4 regions of the Priestia sp. SB1 genome follow, and region 1 is predicted to be linked to each of the others. Evidence: riboswitches for the same ligand, from Rfam matches in the RefSeq annotation. Region 1 holds a riboswitch; each other region holds the start of a gene.
What was found. Region 1 has a riboswitch for cobalamin ahead of WKH56_RS19430 (cobyric acid synthase). Riboswitches for the same ligand answer to the same signal wherever they lie in the genome.
Positions count from the first base shown of each region.

Region 2: linked by a shared signal. The riboswitch ahead of WKH56_RS30960 (HoxN/HupN/NixA family nickel/cobalt transporter) and the one ahead of WKH56_RS19430 (cobyric acid synthase) in region 1 are both predicted to bind cobalamin.
Region 3: linked by a shared signal. The riboswitch ahead of WKH56_RS15380 ((2Fe-2S) ferredoxin domain-containing protein) and the one ahead of WKH56_RS19430 (cobyric acid synthase) in region 1 are both predicted to bind cobalamin.
Region 4: linked by a shared signal. The riboswitch ahead of nikA (nickel ABC transporter substrate-binding protein) and the one ahead of WKH56_RS19430 (cobyric acid synthase) in region 1 are both predicted to bind cobalamin.

Region 1 covers NZ_JBBJSS010000005.1:241,114-243,313, forward strand. Annotated here, with positions in the region: gene WKH56_RS19430 (cobyric acid synthase) at 1-1,366, opposite strand, end outside; cobalamin riboswitch at 1,459-1,638, opposite strand; gene WKH56_RS19435 (YdcF family protein) at 1,786-2,200, shown strand, end outside.
Region 2 covers NZ_JBBJSS010000011.1:92,263-94,462, reverse strand. Annotated here, with positions in the region: gene WKH56_RS30970 (undecaprenyl-diphosphatase) at 1-414, shown strand, start outside; gene WKH56_RS30965 (organic hydroperoxide resistance protein) at 567-986, shown strand; cobalamin riboswitch at 1,092-1,274, shown strand; gene WKH56_RS30960 (HoxN/HupN/NixA family nickel/cobalt transporter) at 1,408-2,200, shown strand, end outside.
Region 3 covers NZ_JBBJSS010000004.1:55,869-58,068, forward strand. Annotated here, with positions in the region: gene WKH56_RS15365 (M42 family metallopeptidase) at 1-120, shown strand, start outside; gene WKH56_RS15370 (hypothetical protein) at 149-304, shown strand; gene WKH56_RS15375 (hypothetical protein) at 472-630, shown strand; cobalamin riboswitch at 777-955, shown strand; cobalamin riboswitch at 1,074-1,253, shown strand; gene WKH56_RS15380 ((2Fe-2S) ferredoxin domain-containing protein) at 1,354-1,734, shown strand; gene cobJ (precorrin-3B C(17)-methyltransferase) at 1,748-2,200, shown strand, end outside.
Region 4 covers NZ_JBBJSS010000012.1:33,236-35,435, forward strand. Annotated here, with positions in the region: gene ftsZ (cell division protein FtsZ) at 1-918, shown strand, start outside; cobalamin riboswitch at 921-1,111, shown strand; gene nikA (nickel ABC transporter substrate-binding protein) at 1,256-2,200, shown strand, end outside.

The sequences.
Region 1 (2,200 bases):
GTTTACGAATTTGATTAAGCAAAGCTCTGCGCAAAGCATCGTTATGAAACACATCATGAACATACGTGCCAATGATGTTGTCTTTAACCGTTCCTTCTTTTTGATCATCTACCACCGCAAAGGCTTCCGTTATGCTTTTAGAAACCGTCTTTCCCATATGAATTTCATAGCCTTCAATCGAAACCTTCTCACTCTCTAACTGAACATATCCAGAAACTCTTTCTGTTTTTTTGCTGGTTGTCATAACGGTTTCCACTGGAAGCAAACCCAGCCCTTTAATAGATTCAATCCGGGACTCTACTGCATCGGGGTCCGTAATTGTCTCGCCTAACATTTGATATCCCCCGCAGATGCCAATAACGTGAGCGTTCGTTGCGTTCAAGACTTGATTAATGGCTAGAGCCAGGCCGCTTTCTTGTAAAAACTGCGCATCTTCAATCGTATTTTTGCTTCCTGGTAAAACAATTAAATCAGGCGTACCTAGTTGTGATGGCTTGGTTACAAGTCTCACATGACAGTCTTCTTCTAAGCTTAGAGGATCAATGTCTGTAAAATTTGAGATGCGAGGATACGAGATAACCGCAATATCGATTTCTTTTAACGGATTCACAAGCGTTGAGTAATTTCTGAGTGATAGCGAATCTTCAGCGTCAATTTCCACGTCGTGCATATAAGGAATCACTCCTAGTACCGGAACTCCCGTGTATTCTTCAAACCACTTCAATCCCGGTTTTAAAAGCTCTAAGTCTCCTCGGAATTTATTGATTAACACTCCAATTACTCTAGGTTTATGTTCATCTGGAAGCAATTGAAGAGTACCCACCAGACTCGCAAAAACCCCTCCTTTATCAATGTCTCCTACTAACACAACAGGGGCTTGGGCTATCTTTGCTACGCGCATATTTACCAGTTCCCGATCGTTCAAATTCACTTCAGCAGGACTTCCAGCACCTTCAATCACAATTCGATCATAATGATTGGCAAGCTCTTTATAAGACTCCGTGATAACGTTCAAACCTTCATTAAAAAATTCTTGCCGATACTGAAAAGCAAACATATTACGAAGCGGCTTTCCATGAACGACAATTTGAGATTCATGATCACGAGTTGGTTTAATTAAAATAGGATTCATATTGGTTGTTGCTTCTACTCCAGCCGCTTCAGCTTGAATTCCTTGCGCTCTTCCAATTTCTTTTCCATCCATTGTAATGTATGAATTAAGCGCCATATTTTGCGATTTAAACGGTGCAGTTTGATAGCCGTCTTCTTTAAAAATACGGCAAAACGCTGTAGCAATCATGCTTTTTCCAGCGTCTGAGTGCGTTCCTTGAATCATAAGAGGTTTTCCTTTTTTCACTTTTTCCACTCCCTATCACATAAAAAAACCTTAACTGTAAAAGTCAAGGTTTGGTCATGCGCTCATTAACACATTGTCTTGACTTATTTCTCCCACCGAAAAATAAGGGGTTTTTAAAAGCAGGTCTCCTGGCTTATGCTTCATTTTACTTCTGCATCCTTCCTAGTTTGACTAGTGGGTCTTTGCAGGTTCATCCACATTTACAGTAGCGGGGGCTGCACCGGATTTACACCGATTTCCCTATTATCCTCCTTAGAGGCACTTTTAAAATCATTTATTCTTTATTGTAACGAATTTTATAACCATTCACAATAACGATTTTCTTCTATTATTATATATTACTGTGTTTATACTTATTTGGGTCTCGTATGCTATAATAACAATTATTTTCCAAACATCTTATGAAATAGCTAGGAAGGTGCTCGTAGTTGAAGAAAAAAATCATTTATATCTTTATTAGTTTGCTTGTTCTTTACATAGCAATCATGTCTTTTTGTATGTATCAAACCGCTCATCAGCCTGTTCCGCAAAAAGCAGATTATGTGCTCATTTTAGGTTCCAAAGTAGACGGAGATCAAATGTCTCCTAGTTTAAAAGAACGAGCAAAAACGGCTTTATCTTATTTAAAGACTCATAAACAAACAAAAGTTATCGTAACGGGTGGAAAAGGATCCGATGAAGAAATTTCTGAAGCAGAAGCAGCCTATCGTTTTCTACGAAAAGAAGGAATTAAAAAGAATCGAATGATAAAAGAGGATCAGTCAACTTCTACTTTTGAGAATTTCACTTTCACTAAAAAGAAAGTTGATATTCAACACAAAAAAGTCGTGCTTGTTAGCAGTG
Region 2 (2,200 bases), on a different contig from region 1:
TTTCAAGCTTTATGTGCTTGTGCCACAGGAGTCATTATCAATAAAGTGATTAGTTTATTTGCTTATCGAGATCGTCCGTTTATCTCTCACCACGTGAATCAGCTTATTGATCACGCCGCGAATTCTTCATTTCCAAGCGATCATGCTACGTCTGCATTAGTTATCACTTTTACCATTTGGCTGCATTTCAAACGTTCAGGGCGCATGTGGGTTGTCATGGGTGCACTCATTGCATTTTCACGCGTATGGGTTGGCGTTCACTATCCATTCGATGTGTTAACAGGAGCCGTTTTAGGCTGCGTGCTGGCGCTGTTTATTCATTATGTTATTTTTAATACGAAACTGATGAGGGCTATTACTAACTTGTCTATTTTTCGAAAATCAGCTTATGACGAACAGTCTCAATATTATTAAGAAAAAGTCGCATATACGCGGCTTTTTTTTATTGGAAAATTTTTAATGTATTTAACACTTGTTTTTTAAAATTAAATTGTGTACAATTAAATTACAGAAACGATAAATAAAAAATTTTAATAAAATTACTAAAAAAGAGGAGAGATTTATACATGAAAGCTTTATATGAAACGACAGTCGTTAACACAGGTGGAAGAACAGGAGAAGTTCATTCTTTAGATAATATCTTTAATCTAGACGTTGCAACACCTCCAGCGCTTGGTGGAGAAGCAACAACAGCAACAAACCCAGAGCAGCTATTTGCAGCTGGATACAGTGCTTGTTTCAACAGTGCGTTAGAATTTATGTTGAAAAAACATAACGTAGAAATCAAAAGCAGTGAAGTAAAAGCTACTGTTCAGCTGCTTCCAGATAAAGCTGATCAAGGAGTAAAAATTGCTGTAGCGCTTGAAGCTCATATCGAAGGCTTAGATTTAGAAACAGCGAAAAAATATGTAGACCTAGCTCACTCATACTGCCCGTATTCAAAAGCAATCAGCGGTAACGTAGACGTAACGGTAGAAGTAATTTAATTGCTTTAAAAATCCCTGCTAAGCATGTAAAGCTTAGCAGGGATTTTTTATTTGAATTTTCTCTATTCATTTGTAAGCGGTACTAGTATAATGAGGAAGAAAATGAATTATTCGCACAGTTTAGGTGCTCTTACATAGCGTAAGAGGTAACAGGGAATCGAGTGCAAATCTCGAGCGGTCCAGCCACTGTAAGCAGGGAGTTTTCTATCTTATCGTCACTCAAAACGGGGAAGGCGGTAGAAAATGATGATCTCAAGCCAGGAGACCTACCTATTCTGTACACTTGACTCTTCTAGGAAAGAGGCGGTGTATCAAGGTACGCAGTGAGCAATTGCTGTTTATTTTCATATGCCGACACATCCTCAATTTCTATAGAATTGAGGCTTTTTTACGTTTTATTTTAAAAAAAGGAGTGTAGGAAATGGAAGGTTTATCAGTTTTTTTACTTGTCTTTTTATTAGGAATCAGGCACGGATTGGATGCAGATCACTTAGCTTTTATTGATGGCCAGACCCGATATAATTGGCGAATGGGGAGCCGTTTTGCCCCGTGGGTCGGCACGCTGTTTTCACTAGGTCACGGAGGAATGGTGGCCGTCACGGCCGGGGTGCTTGGCGTGGTGATGAAGAATTTTACGTTTCCATCGTATTTCGATCATTTTGCATCCTGGGTATCCATTATCTCCCTCTTTCTAATCGGGACATTAAACACATATCATTTGCTTCGAACCAAAAATAAAGAGGAAGAGTTTGAGCTGAGCGGGTTAAAAGGGAAGTTTATTCCGAAAATCGCAAAAGGAACAACGAATCCTTTTTTAATTATTCTTGTAGGAGCATTGTTCGCTTTAGCAGCCGAAACGGTCAGTCAAACGGCCGTGTGGTCTCTAGCTGTAGGGAACGCAGGCAAGTATACGCCGCTTTTATTAGGACTAGTATTTATGTTTGGTATGATGCTGACAGATACAATCGATTCACTGATTGTACATAAAATGGTGAATGAATCGAGTAAGTTTGGGCGATCTGCTTCCCGCTTGATGGGCTGGGTTATTGTTATCCTCGCATACGGGGTGTCCTTCTACTTAGCATTCACTTTCTTTAATCCATGGGCCGAAGTAAACTTTGAAATGGTTGGCGTTATTTTGTTTGTTTTTTTAGTGTCTATGTTTGTTTTTGTAAGTGTGAAGTCAAAAGGGAAAAATATTAAAATAAATGTCA
Region 3 (2,200 bases), on a different contig from region 1:
GGCTTAATTGGTCCAGGAATTGATTCTTCTCATGCGTTTGAGAGAACGCATCAAGATTCATTAAACCATACGTACAAGCTTCTTTACCACTATATCCAATCGAACATGGTTCTGCTTTAAGAAAGGAATATTTAATTAGTGTATTTTTATGCAAAACAAAGAGCAGGAAGGGACTATGATGTCTGTACTTTCCTTTCCTAAAAAAGAAGCCGGCTGTCCGGATTCTTTTTTTAATAAATACTATATATTTTTTACTGGTGAAGCAACAGTTGGTAAAAAAAGCACCTTTTTTAAAGAGGTATAATACGGCTTAAACCTTTTGTACATTTTGTTCATTTACAGAAGTTAAAATGTTTTTAAATTTTTAAAAGTTTCTTGTGACAAGTTTTGTAGAATGGGTTTTCAAAAGGATATGGTTTCGTCATAATGTGGATATAGCGATCACTACAATAATCGGAGGCGAATCTTTTCATGTGGGTACTGACGGTATATGCTGGAAAAGAAATGAAAATGTTTGAATTTGAAACTGAAACGCAGGCGAGAGAAGCTTTTGCCAAAACAAATGGCTGTAAAGTTCTTTCAGAAGTCGTGTATTATAATGATCCTCATTTAACATTAGTAGCTATATAATGAAAAAACAAGAGCTGACTTTATGCTCTTGTTTTTTTATAGCTTCTTGTATCTTACGAAAAGAATAGAGTTGAAATAAAAAAAAATGTACGCTATGATATGGTAGTTACTTCTATTATTCTGATAGTTTAAAAGGTTCATATATATCAAACAGCAACAGTAAAGATGCCAAGAAGGCTTAATAGGGAAACTGGTGAAAGACCAGTACTGCCCCCGCAACTGTAAGTGTGGACGAACGAGTATAACCACTGTGGAAAAATCACGGGAAGGTTCTCAAGTAGAATGATACACAAGTCAGGAGACCTGTCTTTATTGTGAAGTTTCTATTTCTCCGGGGAGCGGGAAGGGAAACGTTGGCTTAAAGTGGCATTTGTGTACACTTTTATTCTGACGTTTTACCCGCTCGCATATTAGCGAAGCGGGTTTTTCTCGTAGCACAAAACTACATATCGTGCAAAAAAGGTGCGCAATGTTCACATTGCGTTAAATGGGAAGTCTGGTGTGAAGCCAGCGCGGTACCCGCCACTGTGAAGAGGAGCTGATTGCATATGCCACTGTATTCGGGAAGGCGCAATCAAGTAATGAATCGAAGTCAGGAAACCAGCCTTTTTCTAATGCGAAGCTTACCCTACGGGATATAGGTGGAAGTGCAAAAACTTAGTTTGAATTTTCTGCGCCTCTATCATTGATAGAGGCGTTTTTTTAGTAAAGGAGCGAATGAGTGTGACGACTTGGAACTTGAATGCAACAAAGCATCACGTATTGATTTGTAATGGAAGCAGCTGTATGAGAAAAGGTGGAGAAGAAGCCACGCAAGCTATTCGAAATAAAGTGACTGAACTGAATCTAGATGAAGCGGTTCACACAACCCGTACGCGCTGTAACGGAAGATGCAAAGATGCTCCTGTAGCTATCGTGTACCCTTCAGGAGATTGGTACAAGCAGGTCACTGAAAACGTAGCTCATCGAATTGTTGAAGAACATTTAGCAGGAGGCTGCAGTATAAAGGAATCACTTATTTATGAATATGATCAAAACGGTTTTGTTTCTCCGGAAAAGAGTGACTCCATAGAAGGAATTGACAAAGTAAAAAGTAACGCATAAAGGAGGAGCTAGCATGAAAGGTAAACTGTTAGTTATTGGATTCGGTCCAGGAAGCTTTGAACATATTACACAGCGAGCAAGAGAAGCCATTCAAGAAAGTGATATGATCATTGGTTATAAAACCTATGTGGAATTAATTCAAGGACTATTAACGAATCAGCAAATTATTAGTACAGGAATGACCGAAGAAGTAAGCCGTGCACAAGAAGCCGTAAAGCAAGCTGAAGCGGGAAAAACCGTGGCGGTCATTTCAAGCGGAGATGCAGGAGTATACGGAATGGCCGGCCTTGTGTATGAAGTGTTGATTGAAAAAGGATGGAAAAAAGAAACGGGCGTAGAGCTGGAAGTGATTCCTGGCATTTCGGCTATTAATTCATGCGCATCCCTCCTTGGGGCGCCCGTGATGCATGATGCCTGTACGATTAGTTTAAGTGACCACCTTACGCCTTGGGAGTTAATCGAAAAA
Region 4 (2,200 bases), on a different contig from region 1:
ATGATTGAACATGGTGTACAAGGGGTAGAATTTATCGCCGTTAATACGGATGCTCAGGCGCTTAATTTATCTAAAGCAGATGTGAAAATGCAGATTGGTGCGGCATTAACGCGAGGATTAGGTGCAGGAGCTAATCCAGAAGTAGGAAGAGAAGCTGCAGAAGAAAGCAGAGAGCAAATTCAAGAAGTACTGCAAGGCGCAGATATGGTATTCGTAACAGCTGGCATGGGGGGAGGCACTGGTACTGGAGCAGCTCCGGTTATTGCCCAAATTGCCCGTGAACTAAATGCTTTAACAATTGGAGTAGTTACTCGCCCTTTCAAGTTTGAAGGAAATAAACGTACCAAGCAAGCAGTAGGCGGTATTACTGCGATGAATGAATCGGTAGATACCCTTATTGTCATTCCAAACGACCGCTTGCTTGAAATCGTTGATAAAAAGACACCTATGCTTGAAGCATTCCGTGAAGCAGATAATGTTCTTCGCCAAGGTATTCAAGGTATTTCAGATTTAATCGCTGTTCCGGGGCTGATTAACCTTGACTTTGCTGATGTAAAAACAATTATGTCTAATCAAGGATTTGCGCTTATGGGTATCGGACGAGCTTCGGGATCAGATCGAGCAATTGAAGCAGCGAAAAAAGCGATTTCTAGTCCGCTGCTAGATGCATCGATTGATGGAGCAAGAGGCGTGCTGCTGAACATTACGAGCGGCAGCAGCCTGAGTCTTTACGAAGTACAGGAAGCAGCAGATATTGTCACGTCCGCTTCTGATCAGGACTTAAATATGATTTTTGGATCTGTGATTAATGAAGATTTAAAGGACGAAATGATGGTAACCGTTATTGCCACTGGATTTGATGATGAAGATATTTCACCATCAGCTTCCACTTCTAGAGTTTCAAGAGCACGCTACTAAATTAAATAACCAGCTTTTATGGTGGCAATTGTTTTTCAATTGCCTTAAAAGGGAATCCGGTGAAAATCCGGAGCGGTCCCGCCACTGTAACAAGGAGCCTTATGTCAAAAAGCCACTGTCTATTTAGAGACGGGAAGGCGGTATAAGGCAATGACTTGAAGCCAGGAGACCTGCCATAAATCGCAGCACACAATAACCTACGAGGATAGGGAGGTGTTTTGGCAGAATCAAAAATACGATAAACAAGGGATACGTTTATCTGAATTTGTTGTGAAGGCAAGCACTTCTTTTTAGAAGTGCTTTTTTTTGTGTATTAAAATAGAAGGTGGAAAAATGAATGATAAATAATAAAAAACTTGTATCTATGATATTTCTCGTGTTACTTTGCCTCACTGCTTGCGCTCCTAATGAAGAGAGCGTAAGTATAAAAGAAAGAAAGAAAACGGATAAAAGTGTGACGTTTTTATTTAATTTTACATCTGCAACGCTTGATCCTCATACGGACGATAATTATACAGCAGTTCGTGGGGGAGTAGGGGAGACGCTTGTTAAAATCAACGACGATTTAAAAATAAAGCCTTGGCTTGCTGAAAAGTGGGAAACGAAAGATAACGGCCTTACATGGACATTTATGATAAGAAAGAACATCATGTTTCAAAACGGAAAAGCGCTGGATGCAAATGCCGTTAAGTCTTCTCTTCAAAGAACGATAGACCAAAGTTATGCGATGAAAAACGCTTTAAATATTAAAGAAATGAAAGCGAACAGTCATGCGCTGACAATTACATTAAAAGAACCAATGCCTAAATTTCCTTCTGAATTAGTGCATCCAAATACAGCTATTATAGATGTTGATGCTTCTAATATAGCTAAGAAGCCCATTGGTACGGGTCCATTTCGCGTCTTGTCTTTTGATCAAGGAAATCAAGTAAAATTAGAAAGATATGAAAATTATTGGGGTGGAAAAGTGAAATTGAAAAGTGCGATCTTTGGATTTAACGAAGATGCTAATGCGCGAGTTGCTGCTCTTCAATCTGGAACAGCCGATATTATTTATCGCCCGCCTTTAGAAAGCTTGGGCACTTTACAAACAGATCCGTCTTTTAAAGTAAGTGGAGTACCTAGTGTGCGCACCCATTTATTGCTTTACAATCAAACCAATGACGCATTAAAAGACGAAAATGTAAGAAAAGCTATCGATACCTTATTGAACCGAAAAGAAATTGTTAGCAGCATCATGAACAATCAAGCGGCAGCGGCTCGAGGTCCATTTTTACCCCAA